Regions from separate parts of the Sutcliffiella sp. NC1 genome, predicted to be linked through region 1. Evidence: a T-box and tRNA genes for the amino acid it is inferred to sense, from the RefSeq annotation. Region 1 holds a T-box; the other holds one or more tRNA genes.
The links. A T-box is a leader RNA that pairs with one kind of tRNA and senses whether it is charged. The one in region 1 lies ahead of tyrS (tyrosine--tRNA ligase), so its partner is inferred to be a tRNA-Tyr.

Region 1 (11,522 bases):
GTCCAGATTCAAATGCAGGTGCATAAAGTAATAAAGGCTTCATCGTGGACCCGTTTGGTCTGTTCGTTTGCGTTGCAAAGTTATTGTTTGATATATCGAAACCTCTACCACCTACGAAACTAATAATTGCTCCCGTATCGTTGTCGATTAATGAAGCTCCTACTTGTTCATAACTTTGCTCTTCTTCACCAGTTTCCTTATTTACTACCTTAATTGGATAACCGAAAAATTCAAATTCACTCGTAACTCTTTCCATTTCGTCATAAATTTCTTTATGAATCGTCGTATGAATTTTATAGCCGTTTTGACGGATGTTAATTTTGGCAAGTTCTTTATATTGATTTTGTAATTCTGTGCTTGCTTCATACTCTTCTTTCGAATAACCATCTTCCTCAGCAAGAATAGAAGCGATTATTTTTTCGGCTCTGTCTTCAATTTCAAAAGCAACGTATGGATATTCTTCAATTGCAGAACTCTCAGATTCGATAAAATCTTTTGTTAGATCGTAAGCTAACGCATCTTGGTATTGTTTTTCTGTAATATACTCAAGTGCATACATTCGTTGTAGGACGTATCTCATTCTTGAGAAGCCAGGTTCCAGCCCTTCAGCTGTTTTTACTTCTCCGGCACGAGTATATGGAGTATACGCAAATGGACTTTGTGGTAGTCCAGCGATATAGGCAGCCTGAGGGATTGTTAACTCATTAGGCTCTACACCGAAAATACCTTTCGCGGCCGTTTTAACTCCAGCAATATTGCGTCCTGACGAGTTTCGTCCGAAAGGAGATACATTTAAGTATGCTTCCAAAATCTCTTCTTTAGTGAAGAAGTTTTCTAAACGAAGTGCTAGCAGTATTTCTTTTGCTTTTCGATCAAATGAAACTTCGTTCGTAAGTATTTGGTTTTTTATTAACTGCTGAGTTAATGTACTTCCACCAGTTTGTGAGGCGGAATTTGTAACTTCTTGTAAAATTGCACGAAGAATTGCTTTTGGTACTACACCTTCATGCTCATAAAAATACTCGTCCTCTGTTGCGATAAGAGCGTTAATTAAATGAGGTGAAATGTCATCTAATTTAACTTCTTCTCTATCTAAGTCAGCGCGATATTTTCCAAGGTATATATTGTTCGCAAAATACATTTCTGACGTTTCTTCATAGTTGTATATGTTACGCTTCATATCTTCATAAGGACGTAGAGGTTCATCTTTTACGAGAGAAGCGAAATAGCCTGCCCCTGCTCCGCCGGCAAATCCTACACCAATGACCCCAATAATAAAGAAGATCAATAATAAATTCCACACTACTAGGTACGTAACATTAAAGCCTTTTTTTGTATATTTATTTACAAAAACTTGATACGTAGACAGAAGATTTTCTTTGAATCTGTCTTTTTTTGACATATTATCTACCCCCCGGTAAATCATAACCATTATAGCATAGTGAAAAGCTGTATATGACTATTTTTTTCTATTTCCAATAAATTATTTGACATAGAGCTTCATTGTATGATAAAAAGATAGTTAATTAAATATATGGAAACGCAATGATAGGAATTAGTAGTGTATATAGTTAGCTTTTTAGAGAGCTGATGGATGGTGCAAATCAGTACTGCTATATAGATGAATTACCTCCTAGAGCTTCTTTTGTGAACAGTTGTTACTAATTAGCAAAAGACGGTGAAAAGCCGTTATTTTACTTAAGGTGGGAAGGCTTAGTATAGAGCTTTTCAATTAGGGTGGTACCGCGAGCAACTCGTCCCTTTTTTAGGGATGAGTTTTTTTGTGTTTAAAAATAAACAAAATAAAGGAGAAAAGCCAATGTTATTAGAGGATTTAAAATTCCGTGGACTTGTGAATCAAATTACAGACGAAGAAGGGTTAGAGAAATTACTATCAGAAGAAAAGATTAAACTTTACTGTGGTTTTGACCCGACAGCAGATAGTTTACACATTGGTCACTTATTACCAATATTAACATTACGAAGATTTCAACAGGCTGGTCATCATCCGATCGCTTTAGTAGGTGGAGCAACTGGATTAATCGGGGATCCAAGTGGTAAAAAGGCGGAACGTACACTTAATACAGCAGATGTTGTATTACAATGGTCTGATCGCATTAAAAATCAATTATCTCAGTTTTTAGACTTTGAAGCAGATAGTAATCCAGCGGTTATGGCGAATAACTTTGATTGGATTGGCAAGATGGATGTTATCTCGTTTTTACGTGACGTAGGGAAAAACTTCGGAATTAATTACATGCTTGCAAAAGAAACAGTATCTTCTCGGATTGAAACTGGGATTTCGTATACTGAATTTAGTTACATGATTTTACAATCATTAGACTTTTTACATTTATACGAAGAAAAAGGGTGCAGACTTCAAGTAGGGGGAAGCGATCAGTGGGGAAATATTACAGCCGGGCTTGAATTAATTCGTAAATCAGTAGATACAGATGTGAAAGCATTTGGTTTAACAATCCCACTTGTGACAAAAGCGGATGGTACAAAGTTTGGTAAAACAGAAGGTGGAGCAGTTTGGTTAGATAAAGAAAAAACATCTCCTTATGAGTTCTACCAATTTTGGATTAACACAGATGACCGAGATGTAGTGAAATATTTAAAATACTTTACTTTCCTTTCTCAGGACGAAATTAATCGTTTAGAAGCTGAAGTACAAGAAGCGCCTGAAAGACGTACTGCTCAAAAACGCTTAGCTGAAGAAATGACAAAACTTGTTCATGGAGAAGAAGCATTAGCACAAGCTATTCGTATTTCCGAAGCGTTATTCAGTGGTAGTATTTCAGAACTAAGTGCAGCGGAAATTAAACAAGGCTTTAAAGATGTCCCTTCTTTCCATTATGATGGGGAAGAGGAAGTTTTACTTTTAGATTTACTTGTAATGAGTAAAATTTCTCCATCGAAACGACAAGGTCGCGAAGATATTTCTAATGGTGCTATTTACATTAATGGCGAAAGAGAACAAAGCTTAGAAAGAGTTTTAACGAAAGAGGATCGTATTGAAGGACAATTTATCGTAATTCGAAGAGGGAAAAAGAAATATTTCTTAATTACGTTTTAATATTTATGAGGCTGTCCTAAAAGTCAGTAAAACTGACTTTTAGGACTTTTTTTGTTAGTTACCTTTATAAGGATTCTATGAATTTATTAGTTGTAAGGACAAATTGTTTATTAAGTAGTAAACCTAAAAAAGAGTAATCGCATCAGGGAAGTGATGACGATTACTCTTGCTGAATCTTAAGCTATTTGGACTACTGCAGTCTAATGGTAATTTTTCGATAGGGGACTGAACTGCCAGCCCCTATCTTTCACCTCAACCTTAATATTGTAAACCGTGTCCTAGTTTATAAACATTTCCTTCGCTGTCTTTGTAGGCATAGCTGATTCCTTCTGGCATATATTTATCTTTGTCATAGCCCGGAACATCATTTCTTGATACACAATTACCATCTTGATCGACAGCAATCACTTCTTCACTGGCTGGTAATGTCAACGGCAGGACACCTGTTGGCTGATAGTTTCCAGCCATAATTTCAAGCTGTGCTTTGTAGAATGTGTCGTAACCGGCAACAAGAGCATCTGCCAACGGTTCTACATTTCCTAGAAGCCATGGCAAGATAACATTTACACTTATTATAACTTTGCCGCCACGGCTACGGATGTTCTCTATTACTTCATTCAAATGCTCCAAATCGCTTAAAGTAGTTTCTGTATACGGGGTACCATCCAACGCTTTTAAGGATTTATTTTCACATAAACTGAGCTCCAACAATCCTGGTGTTGCATTAAAATAGGTGCCTGATTTCGGTTGCAGGAATAAGATAGCAATATCTGCTTCTTCATACGCATCGGTTAACTGAAATTGACCTAATTCCTTCGCATCGCCCAATGCCTGCTCCGTATACGTAGCTGCATGTTCTGTTTCCTTATGGTAGGCTTTTATATATACTTTTTTACCTTCCAGCTTGTCCGCTGTTAATGGGAGTGTTTCATTTGAGTTTTTCAATATGGTTACTGATTTTTTATGTGCTTCATATGCTGTATCCCAGTGTGCAGGTGTGTTTACTACCTTATCCGCATTTTCTGGTGAATTGTACGTACGATCATCAAACAGACCTAATGCAAACATTTCTGTAAGCAATCTTTCATTCGCTTCATTGATTCGCTTTTCACTGATCCAGCCATTATCCACTGCCGCTTTCAGGTTTTCTATATCATTTGAATCTGCAATGATATCTGTCCCTGCATTTACAGCTTTTGCAAAACGCTCTGCAATACTTAAACTTTCAACACCCCAGCTCATGTTATTGACGATACCACTGTCACTGTTAATATAACCTTTAAAGCCTAGTTTTTTACGCAGCATATATTCAATGAAATATTGATTAAACGCAAAACCAACCTCTTCGAAAGGAATATCTTCGCCTTCAAATTCCTGAACCACACTTTTCTTGATGCTTGGAATCGAGTAATAAGGCATGATGGAAGATGTTCCGTGTTCAACAGCTGCTCGAAACGGTGGTAAATGATACTTTTCTAAACTTCCCGGAGTAGGATAAAGATTCCATTTTCCTTCTTTATAATGCGGGTCAAACCCATTTTCTCTTGGTCCTCCACCAGGGAAATGTTTAGTTGTCATCGCAACGCTATCTTTACCTAATGTTTCCCCTTGGAATTCGTCGATAATACGACCAATTGCATCTGCAATAAATTCTGGATCTTCACCAAATGTACCATACGTTCGCTGCCATCTCGGATCTGTGACAACATCGGCCATGTACATATACCCTTTTCTCAAACCAGTTGCATTCCATTCCTTGTGGGCAGTTTTGGCAAATTCACTGATGATGGAAGCATCCCCACCATTTTTAATATCACCCATCGCTGCTGCCGCAAGACCCAATGTGCCTGGCCAAGTGGAAAAGATACCAATTGCATCATTCATTCCAAAGATAGACTCACCATTTTCATTTCTTGAATTGGAAGTAACGATGACTGGAATACCTAACCGTGTTGCCTCTGCTACTTCATTCATCGTATTAATCCATTCCGCTGTTTCACTCGGACTAAAATTATCACGTAAAATGAAATGGCGTAAATGTCTATTTTCGATGGTATGAGTCGTACCATATACTTTGCTAGTGGCAAAGATACTTTCTCCCTTTTCCACAATACCTTCATCTAACACACCATCATGGCTTGTTTTGCTCTTATCTTCCTGATAAAGACCCATCCTGCGCGTGTTAATCAGCATCATACCGATTTTTTCATCAATATTCATTAAAGAAACTAGGTTTTTCGCTCGTTCTTCCGGGCTTAAGCGCCAATCTTCATAAGGATCAAGCTTTCCATTGTCATTTAAATCTTTAAATGTGAAACCATCTTTTTCAATAAGCTGTTTGTTTCTAACTTCCAGTTTTGGTTGTTTGTGTTCCATGCGAGTTCTTCCTCCTATATTTTTATTTAATTGAATATAAGGTTGTTAGAGGGTACTGCGGTATTTTTTAAAGAACATTCTCACCTAATCCCTTACAACATCATGTTATAAAGCTAGTTTCAATAAACTGTTTTCCGATGATACGTAAGCTTCTTCTGTAACATCGATATGGGCATATTCCTCTGTATTTGTGATGACGACTGATGTAGTGATGTCAAACCCAGATTTTTCTATGTTTTTCCTATCGAATTCTAATAATAGATCGCCTTTCTTCACCTGATCCCCTTGCTTGATATGGACGTTGAAGTATTGCCCATTTAGCTTTACGGTATCGATACCTACGTAAATTAAAATTTCTGCACCATTGTTCGAAGTGATTCCAAGTGCATGCTGTGTAGGGAATAGAGTCGTAACTTCACCATCCACAGGGGCATATACTTTCCCTTCTATCGGTTTGATTGCAGCTCCTTTTCCGACTGTATTTGTAGCAAATAACGGTTCATTCACATCAGCTAATGGGATAACATTCCCTTTTAATGGACTGGAAACTGTTTCTGGCTTAATCACCTTTATATTATAGGTATCATCTTTTTTTCCTTGGAAACCAAGTACAAGTGTAAAGGTTAATCCTAACACAAAGGCTGCTCCGGCTCCGACTAAATGCTGACTGATAGGCGAGAAGGCAGGTATGGACAGTACACTTGGAAGAACAAAATCATTCATCACGACACCAAATGATCCATTGATTGCTCCTCCAATTGCCCCGGCCACAACAACATAAACGATCGTTTTTCTGTAACGCAAGAGAATTCCGTAGTAAATTGCTTCGGTTGTACCAGCCAGTGCACCTGGCAGGATCCCGCTTGCAGCAAGTGACTTCAGTTTATTGTCTCTCGTTTTGAAAAATATAGCGATTGCAACTGCGATTTGAGCAAATACAGCTGGTGCTGCCATGCCGATAATTGGGTCAGGACCATTTGCTAGGTTAGCAATCGCAAGTGGAATGATTGTCCAGTGCAATCCTGCAATAGTAAGAAATGTCCATGAACCGCCGAGAACCGCTCCTGCCAATAGTCCACTTTTATCACTAAGAAAAGTTATAATGGCACCAAGGCCTTCTCCGACTAAATTACCAAAAGGCCCAAAGAAAAGCATCGTTAATGGCACCAGGATAGCTAAAGATATAAGCGGATTAATAAACATTTGGATATCTTTATAGATGATTCTTTTTAGGCATTTCTCTAATCCTGCATAAACAAACATTGCAATAAATATAGGAAATACGGTTGATGAATAGTCTGCCAAATTAACAGATAGACCTAAAAAGCTGATGGATTCAACACCCGTGTCAACAAGGTTTACTATCTGGGGAGTTAAAAGAGCTGCTCCAATCGCTCCACCGACATAACCATTTCCTCCTAGTTTTATTGCAATCGTAATACCAAGAAAGACGGGAAGGAAATAAAATATAGAGTTTCCGGCAGCAGACAAGACAATATAGGTACCGCTTTCATTTGAAAGCCAGCCAATTTGACTTAAGACTGATAAGGCTGCTTTTAACAGACCTGCACCAGCAAGTACACCAATAATTGGGGCAAAGCTTCCAGAAATCACTTCGAGAATTTTAGATATCTTCGACTCTTTTTTTGCGACATTATGCTGACTCATTGTAATGTTCCTTTCTTTTTACTTGAATGGAGAAGCAAAGTTTTATTCATGCTATTTTCTAAACTCAATTAATGCGTTTACAAATTTAAATATTATTTTTTTAAAATACACCTACATGAATAGAATTTTATTTTGAATATATCTCTATATTATCTTGAGTTTTTGTTTTCACATAGGATAAAATTAGCGTTAATCGGATAAAAATCACACATTTGACAAATTTCGCATTAAGGTAGGAGATGATAAAGGTGTACTCAACTATTGTATCTACCGCAATAAAGGTTTCACATCTTACGCAATTAAATACATATGTAGTAGATATGAACGGAGATGTGATCTTTCACGATGAAAAATTCTCCATACCTGATTCCATGCCAGGCGCTAAGCAAAAGGATGTCCTGGAGTTCTTTCATAAACTAAAACAAATAAATCAAGTTTATACCTATATTAACCCTTGGGGGCTATGCTATTTAGGTTATTCTTTTTTGGAAGAGGGAAAAGTTAACGGTATCATCATTGGCCCTTATTTTGAAGTAATTCCGGATATGTACAGTTTAGTACTGCAATACAATCTCACCATTCAAGAAAGCGCTGAATTGAGAAGTTTGATTGAAAAGGTAAACGTTGTCACCACTGAGCAAATAAGCAGTTTCGAGGCAGTGCTTCAGCAATTTAACTCGATAATGGGAGCGGAAATAATCCCTGTAGTGATTTATTCAAATGAAAATGGAGAAAGCAAAGATAGGGATGCCAAAGTGGGCGATAAGGCTAATCTGATACAAGAGAGGTACCGTATTGAAAATGATTTTATGCATGCAGTTGAAAAGGGGAATAAAGAAGAGGCTTTAAAACTGATTAATTCAGGTAATACGCTATTCTCTTTTTCCGAGCGGTTTCCCAACCAGCCCCTCCGCCGACTAAAAAATTTAACTATCGTTTTAAATACATTATTGCGTATCGCTGCAGGAAACAGTAATGTCCCGGCGATTTTAATTCATCGTATCTCTGAAAGATTTTCCTATAGGATTGAGAATGGCGAAAATGTCGCAGCTTTACGCCGAATTCAGGATGATATGATTGGAGAATACAGTGATTTAGTAAAGTCAAATTCTCTACAACATTATTCCCAGATGATACAAAAGGTAATCGAGCACTTAATGAGCTATTATGATCAGCAAATTGATAAAAACGAATTAGCTACAATATTTCACACGCATCCAGGAAATTTATCAAGAAAATTTAAAAAAGAAACGGGCGTGACTATTACAGAATATCAACAAAACCTTAGAATTAACCAAGCGATACATTTATTAAAAACAGAAAACCTGCCCGTTGATGAAATTGCATGGATTGTTGGGTATAGGGACCCCTCTTACTTTGGAAGAGTTTTTAAAAAAGCAACGGGTTATTCTCCTACTGCGTATAGGGAGAATGGTTTTTGATAATGAGGAAACTTCTGGATTGTGACTAGAATACTATAATGAAAAAACCCCTGAAACGTTGATAAAACAACATTTCAAGGGTTTTATTTGCATTATAATGCGAGAATCTACTATTAACGAGAGTAGTACTCAACGATAAACGCTTCGTTAATTTCAGCAGATAACTCAGAACGCTCAGGTAATCGAGTGAACGTACCTTCTAATTTTTCAGCGTCAAAAGTTACGAAGTCTGGTACGAAGTTGTTTACTTCGATTGCTTCTTTAATGATATCTAGGTTGCGAGATTTTTCGCGAACAGAAATAGTTTGACCTGGTTTTACGCGGTAAGATGGGATATCTACACGAGCGCCATCTACTTCGATGTGACCATGGTTAACTAATTGACGTGCTTGACGACGAGTACGAGCAAGTCCTAAACGGTAAACAAGGCTGTCTAAACGAGACTCTAATAAGAACATGAAGTTCTCACCATGAATACCAGGCATTTTACCTGCGATATCAAATGTGCGACGGAATTGACGCTCATTTACACCGTACATATGACGTAATTTTTGCTTTTCTTGTAATTGTAAACCATACTCAGAAAGCTTTTTACGTTGGTTTGGACCGTGCTGTCCTGGTGCATAAGGACGCTTTTCTAATTCTTTACCTGTACCACTTAATGAAATGCCTAAACGGCGAGACAGTTTCCAACTTGGACCTGTATAACGAGCCATGAATGACTCCTCCTTTTATGTTATTATTTTGGTAAAATAATAACCGTTGTGAATATCTCTACCTAGTCATTATATTTTCATGTATCCTCGCTCTGCAGCAAAGAGTTACACGATACACCTTCGAGTTGCGCTCGAGGAACATAATGAAACTACATAGTCTCCACAATAGGCTGCTATATTTTACACAAAGGCTATTGTATAAAATTTTTATAGTAATGTCAAGTTGAAGTGAAAAACAAAGGTTTGTAATTCTACTAGAAATTGATAAAATAAATTAATAATAAAAAATAATAGGTGGTTATTATGAAAGAATCTAGAAAAGAAAGAATGGTGCGGTTTGGAATATTAGCCGTTGTAATTTCCTTTACTATATATTTATTTACTGTTCAATTTAGTATGTTTCAGCAAGCATCTCCAACCGAGGATAATGCTACAGACATCCCTTTTTTAGTAGAGGTCCTTCAAGAAAAGGATGAAAATCATGCTAATCCAATCATATCAATGGTAAGAGAAGCTGAAAACAAACCTGTTCTCATTTCTTATGAAATAAAAATCGAAAACAATTTCCAATTTTCTACTATAAATGCGATAGAATTACAAGAAAATCCAACTCGTCTATTAGCAGATGAATCGGAAGGGGTTTGGTTAGGAATGGATGACGACTGGACATTGTTTACGGAAGAACTAGAAATCGTTACAAACTCTAAAAATGTACCCGAGCAAAAGGAACAAAATTATGAAATGGTAGTGGAAGAAACGGAAAGCTACTATTTAATGAAAATAATGAAAGACGGAGAACTTCTTTTTCAGAAAAACTTTCAAGAACAACCACTATCTATAAAACGTTTATCGATTACGGAAGATTTATGGTTAGTTATTTTCAATAATGATGTCACAGTACTATTTTCATAGATATATAGTAAAATTTAACAAGAAAGTTTATAATATAGGCATAAACTACTAAAAGGTGAATGTAATGGATATTGGTCAAAAGATGATGTCTACTATTAAAACTGAAATTTACGACTATTTGATTGTAGAGAAAAGTTTTTCCGAAAACAAACTGTTGTATTTTTTAGAAAAATTACTTCAAAAAGAATTAAATGCACAATTAGTTACATTTAAATTAAAGGATGAAGAGAATTTTAATAACGAAAGATTATTTAAGAGTGAGAAAGAAAAGCTTATACTATCTTTAAGAGAAGATGAGACAGTAATAGGTACTGTTCATATTTACTTTTATGAAAAAATGAAATTCACTCACTCATTTTTACATGAGTTGTCAGCGGAACTATTTAAACTGTTAACTAAAATAAACTCAAGCGATTTTTCTACTCGAAGTGAAAAAAGATACGAGCAATTATATTCAGTTACTTCACTTTTTCACTCCTCCATGGAAGTGGAAACAGTGTTAAACGAAATTTTCAAAACTTTAAGAGAAATATACGAAGATTTTTCTTACTATTTATTATTGACATCGGATTATGAGAATCTTCAACATTTACCTGTGAAAAATCTAGAAATGGACACAACGAATGAAACAGCATGGCAAGCTTATGTTTCAGGTGAAGTTCAAACAGTAGACTCTATTTCAGAACGTAGATCGTTAGTGTATATTCCTTTAAAAGGAAAACAAGGAGTTTACGGTGTATTACAAATTATTAGCCTAGACTCGATGATTTTTCCGAAAGAGGAATTAAAGTTTTTAGTATTACTTGCAAATACGGCTGGAACAGCTTTTGAGAATGCCCAATTATATCAGCAATCAAGACAACTAATATCCGATTTAAAATTAATCAATGAAACGTCACATCAATTAAATACGAATTTACGTTTAAATGAAGTAACAACATATATGAGAGAAAATATTATTAATTCGTTTCAAGCGAAGGAAGTAGGTTTTTGTACTTTCCAAAGAGCAAATGAAGAAATTGAAATACTGGAAGGTTCAACAGACTTTTTTAAACACAGTTTGTCCAGTTCGTTTAAACATTATATAAGAAAGTATACTTTGCGTACGATGGAACCTTTATTTGTTGGAGATCTTCGTACTTTTGATGAATTCGATGATATTCAGTTTTGTTCCTGTATGTTAATACCGATGGATTTAACAAACGGGAAGATAGGAGCGTGTGTCGTCGTTCATCCATTGCCTTATTTCTTTACGTTTGATCAATTTAAATTACTACAATCTTTAATTCACCACTCAACACTCGCATTTAGTAATTCTATTTTAAGAGA
Region 2 (11,522 bases), 1.3 Mb from region 1:
ATCTATAATACTGGCTAAATAGCTCAAGATTGGATAGTCTCCAATGGGTAGTCCAAAAGGCATTCTCACACTTCCTCATCTGTACAAGAATATGTACGAAAACGTATCATTCGTATTATAACATATATAATAGATATTTTACTCAAACAAACAAGCTTAGAAAATATATTCTAAGCTTGTTTTTATTATTCTTTCACAACTGCAATTGCTTTAGTAAAAATTGTTTTGATTTGATACCAGACCCAATCAAATATTTCATTAATTTCTTTTATTTCCCCTGTTACATTGCCGGCAGAAGCTAAATAATTTTCCCCGTCCAATACAGACCCATTAATGACGGTAACATTGCCATTTACTTCTCCTTCAATTCGGATATTACCATTTCTCACTATTACATCACCTTGTACGATTTCCCCTTCTGGTACGATGACTATTTCATTTTCTACAATGAGGTTAGGCTGTTTTGAAAAAGAGAATTCATTGTTGCCTTGATAACTTCCAAACAGGCTCCCAGTCATTAATATAATAAAAATGGATGCAGCTACTAATAATGGATGCGCTCGGAACCAGCGGTTAACACTTATCGTTTTCTTTTCTTTCGGTAATGCTGCCATCACTTTGTTTGTAAAATCCTCACTCGGAGTAACATGTGAAGTACTTTGGACTAAAGCAATTGCCTTTTCTAACTCATGAAAGTGCTGATAACATCCTGTACACTCCTGTAAATGAGATTTCAATAGTTTTTCTTTTTCCTCTTCTAAATCCCCATCTAAATAATTATGAATATCTGTGACGATGGAATCAGGACACTTCTTCATTAATAACACCTCCGATACTATACATGGCGCAATTGCTTTCGTAGAGCCTCTCGCCCTCTATGAATTCTAGTTTTTACTGTGTTAATTGGTAACTCTAATATTTCACTAATCTCTTTTAGTGACAGTTCGTCGATGTACTTTAAAACAATTACTGAACGATACTTGTCTGGTAATTTTAATATTTGTTGTTGAATTTCCCCTTGTAGTTCCAAGGTCTCAATTTCATCCTCTGGCAGTACAACATCTGCAGCAACCTGAGAGTACATATTTAAACCTTCTGTACCAGCTACCTCCGCGTCTAAATAATAGTCCGGTTTCTTTTTTCTAATTCTATCGATGCACAGATTTGTAGCAATTCGATAAAGCCAAGTAGAAAACTTCCGCTTCAGATCATAACTATGAATGTTAACATAAGCACGTATGAATGCTTCTTGAGATATATCTTCTGCTTCATGTGCATTACCAACCATCCGATAACATAGCTGATATATTTTGTCTTTGTAAAAATCGACAATATCTGCAAATGCATCTTGGTCTCCCTTTTTTAACTGTTTTATTCTTCTTTTTATTAAGTCTTCCATACCCTACCTCCGCTTGTTGCGGTCGTCTATATTATACGGCCTATATTCAAAAAGGTTTCAAATATTTCTTTCTAACTATTATTTTAACAAAAACAATAATACATTTGTTAAAAATAAGGAAATATTGAGAAATATTATCAATTATCTTGAAGTGAGAGTTTTTAGATTAGTTTATTTAATACACTCCTTCTCTAGGATGTAATAATGTGATTCTTCCTATAAAAAAGAAAAGCCAGCTGTTTATAAGCTGAGCTTTCTTTTCTAATGTTGTAGCATATAAATCTTGTCTTTGTCACCTTTTGTTTTTATAATAGTTTTTCACCAAATAATGATCCCATTAATGCAACAGCCACTTCAGCCGTTTTATTTCGTTCATCTAAAATAGGGTTAACTTCCACAAATTCAGCAGAAGTTATTAGTTTTGATTCCTCTAACATTTCCATAGCAAGATGGCTTTCTCGGTATGAAATTCCACCATTAACAGGTGTACCTACACCTGGAGCATCATGAGGATCTAACCCATCTAAATCTAATGATAAATGGACTCCATCCGTTCTTTCTTTTAAATAATGAATTGCTTCATCCATTACAGCAGTCATACCTAATCGGTCAATTTCATGCATTGTATATACTTTGATTCCTTTTTCTTTAATTAACTTTCTCTCACCTTCATCTAATGATCTAGCACCGATAATGACAATATTTTCAGGTTTAATTTTTGGGGCATAGCCACCAATAGAAGTTAATGATTGGTCACCTAATCCAAGGCTAACCGCCAATGACATTCCGTGAATATTACCAGAAGGAGATGTTTCTGCCGTATTTAAATCCCCGTGGGCATCATACCAGATAACTCCTAAGTTATTAAAGTGTTTAGCAACACCTGCAATGGATCCAATAGCAATGCTATGATCTCCTCCAAATATTAACGGAAACTTCCCTTCTCTAAATACCCCATCTACTTTAGAGGCTAATAATACATTAGCATCTGCCACAGCTTTTAAATTCTTTAAATTATTTTCAGAGTTAGCGTTTCTATCTGCACTACCAATTTCTATATCACCAAGATCTTCAATTTCTAAATTTAAATTTTCTAAGCGTTCTACTACACCAGCGTATCGAATAGCACTGGGTCCCATGTCAACGCCTCTTCTCATTTGACCTAGGTCCATTGGAACACCAATGATCGCGATAGACTTTTTCACCGTAATTCCTCCTTCTACTCTCTTACCCTCTACTACATTGTATCTGTTAAGCTGAGGTTGGCTCAACTCGACAAAATAATGAATATATATACACAAGACTTCTCATTTTCTTTACATGTACTAATAACGTTATGAAAATATAAAGAAGCGCTAGATATAATTCTAGCGCTTTTATATTTTTATGTACGTATTTAAGATAGTTGGTGGAGCCTAGCGGGATCGAACCGCTGACCTCCTGCGTGCAAGGCAGGCGCTCTCCCAGCTGAGCTAAGGCCCCAAAAAAAGTAGTTAAGAGGAATAGTTCTTCGAAAAGAATCAACTACCTCTGAACTACTTCCGTTAAATATCTATGTGCCATGAAGGACTCGAACCTTCGACCCTCTGATTAAAAGTCAGATGCTCTACCGACTGAGCTAATGGCACTTGGCTGGGCTAGCTGGATTCGAACCAACGCATGACGGAGTCAAAGTCCGTTGCCTTACCGCTTGGCTATAGCCCAATGTGAGTTGTATGTTATATCCAATTATGTACTATTTATCCTTCCTTAATTAAGGGGAATTATACATAGCAGATAAATTAAATGGTGGAGGGGGACGGATTCGAACCGCCGAACCCAAGGGAGCGGATTTACAGTCCGCCGCGTTTAGCCACTTCGCTACCCCTCCATATGTGAGTTGGTAATGGTGGAGGATGACGGGATCGAACCGCCGACCCCCTGCTTGTAAGGCAGGTGCTCTCCCAGCTGAGCTAATCCTCCGAATATAAAAAATGGTGACCCGTACGGGATTCGAACCCGTGTTACCGCCGTGAAAGGGCGGTGTCTTAACCGCTTGACCAACGGGCCATACTGTTTTCGTAAGCTTCCAACCGGGCTCGAACCGGTGACCTCTTCCTTACCATGGAAGTGCTCTACCTAACTGAGCTATGGAAGCATGGCTCCACCAGTAGGATTCGAACCTACGACCCTTCGGTTAACAGCCGAATGCTCTACCGCTGAGCTATGGTGGAACAATGTTAGCCTGGCAACGTCCTACTCTCGCAGGGGGACAGCCCCCAACTACCATCGGCGCTGAAGAGCTTAACTTCCGTGTTCGGTATGGGAACGGGTGTGACCTCTTCGCCTTCATCACCAGACATATTTAGTTGAAAGAATTATTCTTTCAAAACTAGATAATATATTTTCATCAAGATCATTCATATCGTTCATTTAAATTGGTTAAGTCCTCGATCGATTAGTATTCGTCAGCTACACGTGTCGCCACGCTTCCACCTCGAACCTATCAACCTGATCATCTTTCAGGGATCTTACTAGCTTGCGCTAAAGGAAATCTCATCTTGAGGGGGGCTTCATGCTTAGATGCTTTCAGCACTTATCCCGTCCGCACGTAGCTACCCAGCTATGCCTTTGGCAAGACAACTGGTACACCAGCGGTGCGTCCATCCCGGTCCTCTCGTACTAAGGACAGCTCCTCTCAAATTTCCTACGCCCACGACGGATAGGGACCGAACTGTCTCACGACGTTCTGAACCCAGCTCGCGTACCGCTTTAATGGGCGAACAGCCCAACCCTTGGGACCGACTACAGCCCCAGGATGCGATGAGCCGACATCGAGGTGCCAAACCTCCCCGTCGATGTGGACTCTTGGGGGAGATAAGCCTGTTATCCCCGGGGTAGCTTTTATCCGTTGAGCGATGGCCCTTCCATGCGGAACCACCGGATCACTAAGCCCGACTTTCGTCCCTGCTCGACTTGTAGGTCTCGCAGTCAAGCTCCCTTGTGCCTTTACACTCTACGAATGATTTCCAACCATTCTGAGGGAACCTTTGGGCGCCTCCGTTACTCTTTAGGAGGCGACCGCCCCAGTCAAACTGCCCACCTGACACTGTCTCCCGAGCCGATAAGGCTCGCGGGTTAGAATTTCAATACAGCCAGGGTAGTATCCCACCGACGCCTCCACCGAAGCTAGCGCTCCGGCTTCTCAGGCTCCTACCTATCCTGTACAAGCTGTACCAAAATTCAATATCAGGCTACAGTAAAGCTCCACGGGGTCTTTCCGTCCTGTCGCGGGTAACCTGCATCTTCACAGGTACTATAATTTCACCGAGTCTCTGGTTGAGACAGTGCCCAGATCGTTACGCCTTTCGTGCGGGTCGGAACTTACCCGACAAGGAATTTCGCTACCTTAGGACCGTTATAGTTACGGCCGCCGTTTACTGGGGCTTCGGTTCAAAGCTTCGCGCCGAGGCGCTAACCTTTCCCCTTAACCTTCCAGCACCGGGCAGGCGTCAGCCCCTATACTTCGCCTTACGGCTTCGCAGAGACCTGTGTTTTTGCTAAACAGTCGCCTGGGCCTATTCACTGCGGCTCTCTCGGGCTTTAACACCCTAACAGAGCACCCCTTCTCCCGAAGTTACGGGGTCATTTTGCCGAGTTCCTTAACCAGAGTTCTCTCGCTCACCTTAGGATTCTCTCCTCGCCTACCTGTGTCGGTTTGCGGTACGGGCACCATATTCCTCGCTAGAAGCTTTTCTTGGCAGTGTGGAATCAGGAACTTCGGTACTATATTTCCCTCGCCATCACAGCTCAGCCTTTAGGATAAGCGGATTTGCCTACTTATCCAGCCTAACTGCTTGGACGCACATATCCAACAGTGCGCTTACCCTATCCTCCTGCGTCCCTCCATCGCTCAAACGGAATGAGGTGGTACAGGAATATCAACCTGTTATCCATCGCCTACGCCTTTCGGCCTCGGCTTAGGTCCCGACTAACCCTGAGCGGACGAGCCTTCCTCAGGAAACCTTAGGCATTCGGTGGAAGGGATTCTCACCCTTCTTTCGCTACTCATACCGGCATTCTCACTTCTAAGCGCTCCACCAGTCCTTACGGTCTAGCTTCAACGCCCTTAGAACGCTCTCCTACCACTGTTCGTAAGAACAGTCCGCAGCTTCGGTGATACGTTTAGCCCCGGTACATTTTCGGCGCAGAGTCACTCGACCAGTGAGCTATTACGCACTCTTTAAATGGTGGCTGCTTCTAAGCCAACATCCTGGTTGTCTAAGCAACTCCACATCCTTTTCCACTTAACGTATACTTTGGGACCTTAGCTGGCGGTCTGGGCTGTTTCCCTCTTGACTACGGATCTTATCACTCGCAGTCTGACTCCTGAGAAACAAGTCTTTGGCATTCGGAGTTTGACTGAATTCGGTAATCCGATGAGGACCCCTAGTCCAATCAGTGCTCTACCTCCAAGACTCTTTACTCAAGGCTAGCCCTAAAGCTATTTCGGAGAGAACCAGCTATCTCCAGGTTCGATTGGAATTTCTCCGCTACCCACACCTCATCCCCGCACTTTTCAACGTGCGTGGGTTCGGGCCTCCATTCAGTGTTACCTGAACTTCACCCTGGACATGGGTAGATCACCTGGTTTCGGGTCTACGACCACGTACTATGACGCCCTATTCAGACTCGCTTTCGCTACGGCTCCGTCTCATCAACTTAACCTTGCACGTAATCGTAACTCGCCGGTTCATTCTACAAAAGGCACGCTATCACCCATTAACGGGCTCTAACTACTTGTAGGCACACGGTTTCAGGATCTTTTCACTCCCCTTCCGGGGTGCTTTTCACCTTTCCCTCACGGTACTGGTTCACTATCGGTCACTAGGGAGTATTTAGCCTTGGGAGATGGTCCTCCCAGCTTCCGACGGGATTTCTCGTGTCCCGCCGTACTCAGGATCCACTCAAGAGAGAACGAGGTTTCAACTACAGGGTTTTTACCTTCTATGACAGACCTTTCCAGGTCGCTTCGTTTACCCCGTTCTTTTGTAACTCCGTATAGAGTGTCCTACAACCCCAAGAGGCAAGCCTCTTGGTTTGGGCTAATTCCGTTTCGCTCGCCGCTACTCAGGAAATCGCGTTTGCTTTCTCTTCCTCCGGGTACTTAGATGTTTCAGTTCCCCGGGTCTGCCTTCCATACCCTATGTATTCAGGTAAGGATACTACTCCATTACGAGCAGTGGGTTTCCCCATTCGGAAATCTCTGGATCAAAGCTTACTTACAGCTCCCCAAAGCATATCGGTGTTAGTCCCGTCCTTCATCGGCTCCTAGTGCCAAGGCATCCACCGTGCGCCCTTAATAACTTAACCGTCGACAAATGATAAGCGTCGCATCTCTTCGTCAGCTTCCTTCGCTCACGTCCTCATGTACGCTTTTGTACACTCCGGCGCTCGCTCAGTCGCTTCCTCGACCTGCTCGCTTCTAATTTGTCTTAGTATTCAACCTAAAATTAGGTTTCGTTGATAACAGCGAATTGTTATCATTAGAAAATTACTAAGATGAACGATACTTGTGAATGTATCTTGATTACTTATATTATCTAGTTTTCAAAGAACATGGCTACTGACTTCAATCACATCGTGATTAGCTTCGTAGCTTTACTCCATGTTGCTCTTGCTGCTTAAGGAACCCATCATCGTAGAGTTCACTTGCAGACACAAGCGCAATATTAATAGAGAGAATGATCTCTCAAAACTAAACAAAACAATGAGCGTGATTTTCCTTAGAAAGGAGGTGATCCAGCCGCACCTTCCGATACGGCTACCTTGTTACGACTTCACCCCAATCATCTGTCCCACCTTAGGCGGCTGGCTCCAAAAGGTTACCCCACCGACTTCGGGTGTTACAAACTCTCGTGGTGTGACGGGCGGTGTGTACAAGGCCCGGGAACGTATTCACCGCGGCATGCTGATCCGCGATTACTAGCGATTCCGGCTTCATGTAGGCGAGTTGCAGCCTACAATCCGAACTGAGAACGGTTTTATGGGATTGGCTCGACCTCGCGGTTTTGCTGCCCTTTGTACCGTCCATTGTAGCACGTGTGTAGCCCAGGTCATAAGGGGCATGATGATTTGACGTCATCCCCACCTTCCTCCGGTTTGTCACCGGCAGTCTCCTTAGAGTGCCCAACTAAATGCTGGCAACTAAGAACAAGGGTTGCGCTCGTTGCGGGACTTAACCCAACATCTCACGACACGAGCTGACGACAACCATGCACCACCTGTCACTCTGTCCCCCGAAGGGGAACGCTCTATCTCTAGAGGTGGCAGAGGATGTCAAGACCTGGTAAGGTTCTTCGCGTTGCTTCGAATTAAACCACATGCTCCACCGCTTGTGCGGGCCCCCGTCAATTCCTTTGAGTTTCAGTCTTGCGACCGTACTCCCCAGGCGGAGTGCTTAATGCGTTAGCTGCAGCACTAAAGGGCGGAAACCCTCTAACACTTAGCACTCATCGTTTACGGCGTGGACTACCAGGGTATCTAATCCTGTTTGCTCCCCACGCTTTCGCGCCTCAGCGTCAGTTACAGACCAGAGAGTCGCCTTCGCCACTGGTGTTCCTCCACATCTCTACGCATTTCACCGCTACACGTGGAATTCCACTCTCCTCTTCTGCACTCAAGTCTCCCAGTTTCCAATGACCCTCCACGGTTGAGCCGTGGGCTTTCACATCAGACTTAAGAAACCGCCTGCGCGCGCTTTACGCCCAATAATTCCGGACAACGCTTGCCACCTACGTATTACCGCGGCTGCTGGCACGTAGTTAGCCGTGGCTTTCTGGTTAGGTACCGTCAAGGTGCGAGCAGTTACTCTCGCACTTGTTCTTCCCTAACAACAGAGCTTTACGACCCGAAGGCCTTCATCGCTCACGCGGCGTTGCTCCATCAGACTTTCGTCCATTGTGGAAGATTCCCTACTGCTGCCTCCCGTAGGAGTCTGGGCCGTGTCTCAGTCCCAGTGTGGCCGATCACCCTCTCAGGTCGGCTACGCATCGTTGCCTTGGTGAGCCGTTACCTCACCAACTAGCTAATGCGCCGCGGGCCCATCTGTAAGTGATAGCCGAAACCATCTTTCAATATAGTACCAGGAGGTACTATATATTATCCGGTATTAGCTCCGGTTTCCCGAAGTTATCCCAGTCTTACAGGCAGGTTGCCCACGTGTTACTCACCCGTCCGCCGCTAACTTCTTTAAAGCAAGCTCTAAAGAAGTTCGCTCGACTTGCATGTATTAGGCACGCCGCCAGCGTTCGTCCTGAGCCAGGATCAAACTCTCCGTAGAGTATTTGATTGCTCAAAATGTTTGCTGACTTATCGTCAATTTATTGTTTTGTCGATTTTAAAAACCGACTTGCACGCTATTGTTTTGTTTAGTTTTCAAAGAACATTTTTCAACGCCGCTTCAGAAGCGACTTTTATAATTTAACATGTTTCACACTCAATGTCAACATGTTTTTTCAATTTTTTATCGCCCCGTTTTTATACTGTATCGGAACGACGAAATATAATATAACATCCTTTTATATTCGCCGTCAATATTTTTTCAAAAAAAATTACATAAATTCGTTTCCTTGTACATTAGTATAATTGTGTCTTCTTCTTATGTACTTAACACACTCTGAATGTGGTGCAATTCTCGTATATAATTTATATAACAATTGATATCTTTCTTCCATAGCATGCTTCACTAGATGATCTATTCGATTATCATCAAAGTCCAATAACAGTTCCTCTAGCTCTCTTTTTAATAAATATTCCATTTCTTTTACCTCTTTTTTGTTTAATAGCATGCCTATCAATGTTGGGCCACCTCTTCTAATTTTTTCGGTCCATACTATTTTTTTCCACAAATCAATGTTTTATGAAACCTTTTTTTAAAAAAATGTTCATTATTAGCATAAGTTTTGTCCAAATGAATACTTTTTAGTAAGGACTTGTACAAGAAAGGTGTGGAATGATGAACTTTTTCTTTATCATTAACGGAAAAAAATTAAAGCAAACTGCAATTATATTAATTGCAGCATTTTTTACTGCTGGTATTTTATATATAGAGAATATCTCATATCAGTCAGTGTTCTCTTCTAAGGATGGACCTAAAGCTATTTACAAAGGAGAGGGAAATGAAAAAGAGATTGCATTAACTTTTGATATTAGTTGGGGAGATGAAAAGGCTATCCCAATTTTAGATGTTTTAAAGGAAAATGGAATTTCTGGTGCTACTTTTTTTCTATCAGCCTCATGGGCAGAGCGACACCCACAAATAGTAGAAAGAATTACAAAGGATGGACATGAAATTGGGAGTATGGGCTATAGTCACGAGCATAGCTATACCGAAATGGAACCAGCAAAAGTGAGAAGGGATATCCTACAGGCACAAGATGCATTCCGGAAATTAGGTGTGAAAAATATACAATTACTCCGTCCACCAAACGGAAGCTTTAATAAAGAGATTTTACAAATTGCCAATTCGTTAGGCTTTACTATAATTCATTGGAGTGTTGATTCACATGACTGGATGAGCCCTGGTAAAGATATTATTGTAGATAATGTAATTAAAAACCTTAAAGGCGGAGATATCATCCTGCTACATGCTTCCGACTCAGCAAAGCAAACGAAAGATGCTCTTCCGGATATTATTCAACATATAAAGAACGAAGGTTATGAAAATAAAACTGTTTCTCAATTAATTACAAATGCAAAAGCAAATAGCTCTGAAATAAAATAAAAAAAACGTCCTTTTGGACGTTTTTATTTTTGAACCGATTGTTGATTAATTTTATGCAATATTAATAATTGATACGAATTACATGCTAGTAGTGGAAACAGCATTAATAAAAGCCAAGCGGGCTCGTTAGCTCTCAATACCGGAAACCATTCTACTGTTGTTACGACTACCATAAAGAATATCGCAGGTACGAACGCATGTTTATTAGTTTGGCCACTTTTAATATAAGCAACTAAAAGAGAATAAATGAGAAGGAATATAGGAATTGCTAAGTAAGGTAGTAAGCTCTCCCCCTCGTTTGCGAATGCAATATATCTAAAATATACTAAGTCAAATAATACAAAAACAATCAATACGATTTGCACAAGCTTCCAATACGATTTAAAAATTCCTAAACCGAAACGGTGCACTGTTAAATAAGCAAAAAAGCCCATTTGGCTTACAACACTAAATATAAGTCCTACTCCAATAAACCAAAATGTTACTGATAATATTTCTAATATTTCTCCATTAATAAATAAATCTTGATGTTCATTCCACCTAACAACAAATCCTACAATTACAGTAGAAACTGCTCCAATTAATAAAGTGGTTAGGAACAAACGTACCCAATTTCGACTATTCACTTTCAGTTCCTCCAAGAAAAGATTAAAATTCCTCCCTTGATTGTATCAACTGGTAATTGAAAAATCCACCTTCTCGCAATTTCAAATTTGTATATTTCGTAAAAATTTACCCATATTAAATATAGCTAATACATTTATGAAAGGAGCTGTCTTCTTTGAAAAGGCTGCTTTTATTGCTCCTATTAACAATATTTTTCCCTATAAGCATGGTCGGCTGTGCACCAAATGACCAAGGTGGTGGGCAGGCTGATTACGATCAAACAAAAAAGATGGTTGTCGATATTCTAAAAACTGATGAAGGTAAAAAGGCTATTCAGGAAGTATTACAAGATGAAGAATTAAAGCAAGAACTAGTATTAGATCAGCAAATTGTAAGCCAATCTATCGAACAAACTTTAACAAGTGAAAACGGTGCAAAATTTTGGACGAAAATTTTCCAAGACCCTAAGTTTGCTGAGTCTTTTTCTAAAAGTATGGAAAAAGAGCATGAACAGTTAATAAAAGACTTAATGAAAGACCCAGAATACCAAGGTTTAATGATGCAAATTTTACAAGACCCGGAAATGCAACAGCAATATATAAAAATAATGAGTAGTAAAGAAATGCGTAGCCATTTACAACAAGTAATAACAGAAACGTTTGAAAGTCCTCTATTCAAAGCAAAAATACAGGAAATATTATTAAAAGGTGCAGAAGAAATGCAAGGTGGTCAGCAAGGTCAAGGTGGAGAACA

Region 2: it has a tRNA-Tyr gene. The T-box ahead of tyrS (tyrosine--tRNA ligase) is inferred to sense a tRNA for this amino acid. The anticodon was not compared.

The regions. Positions count from the first base shown of each region.
Region 1 covers NZ_CP115153.1:3,790,892-3,802,413, reverse strand. Annotated here, with positions in the region: gene O1A01_RS19805 (transglycosylase domain-containing protein) at 1-1,402, opposite strand, end outside; T-box leader at 1,537-1,765, shown strand; gene tyrS (tyrosine--tRNA ligase) at 1,820-3,079, shown strand; gene O1A01_RS19795 (glycoside hydrolase family 3 protein) at 3,338-5,455, opposite strand; gene O1A01_RS19790 (glucose PTS transporter subunit IIA) at 5,561-7,123, opposite strand; gene O1A01_RS19785 (helix-turn-helix domain-containing protein) at 7,372-8,565, shown strand; gene rpsD (30S ribosomal protein S4) at 8,679-9,281, opposite strand; gene O1A01_RS19775 (hypothetical protein) at 9,585-10,193, shown strand; gene O1A01_RS19770 (sensor domain-containing diguanylate cyclase) at 10,258-11,522, shown strand, end outside.
Region 2 covers NZ_CP115153.1:189,223-200,744, reverse strand. Annotated here, with positions in the region: gene cdaA (diadenylate cyclase CdaA) at 1-63, opposite strand, end outside; gene O1A01_RS01100 (anti-sigma factor family protein) at 186-818, opposite strand; gene sigW (RNA polymerase sigma factor SigW) at 836-1,399, opposite strand; gene rocF (arginase) at 1,705-2,571, opposite strand; tRNA gene O1A01_RS01085 (tRNA-Ala) at 2,806-2,881, opposite strand; tRNA gene O1A01_RS01080 (tRNA-Lys) at 2,955-3,027, opposite strand; tRNA gene O1A01_RS01075 (tRNA-Gln) at 3,029-3,103, opposite strand; tRNA gene O1A01_RS01070 (tRNA-Tyr) at 3,186-3,269, opposite strand; tRNA gene O1A01_RS01065 (tRNA-Val) at 3,286-3,361, opposite strand; tRNA gene O1A01_RS01060 (tRNA-Glu) at 3,374-3,448, opposite strand; tRNA gene O1A01_RS01055 (tRNA-Thr) at 3,463-3,536, opposite strand; tRNA gene O1A01_RS01050 (tRNA-Asn) at 3,538-3,612, opposite strand; rRNA gene rrf (5S ribosomal RNA) at 3,622-3,738, opposite strand; rRNA gene O1A01_RS01040 (23S ribosomal RNA) at 3,817-6,751, opposite strand; rRNA gene O1A01_RS01035 (16S ribosomal RNA) at 7,169-8,720, opposite strand; gene O1A01_RS01030 (hypothetical protein) at 8,992-9,237, opposite strand; gene pdaB (polysaccharide deacetylase family sporulation protein PdaB) at 9,396-10,163, shown strand; gene O1A01_RS01020 (KinB-signaling pathway activation protein) at 10,187-10,789, opposite strand; gene gerD (spore germination lipoprotein GerD) at 10,945-11,522, shown strand, end outside.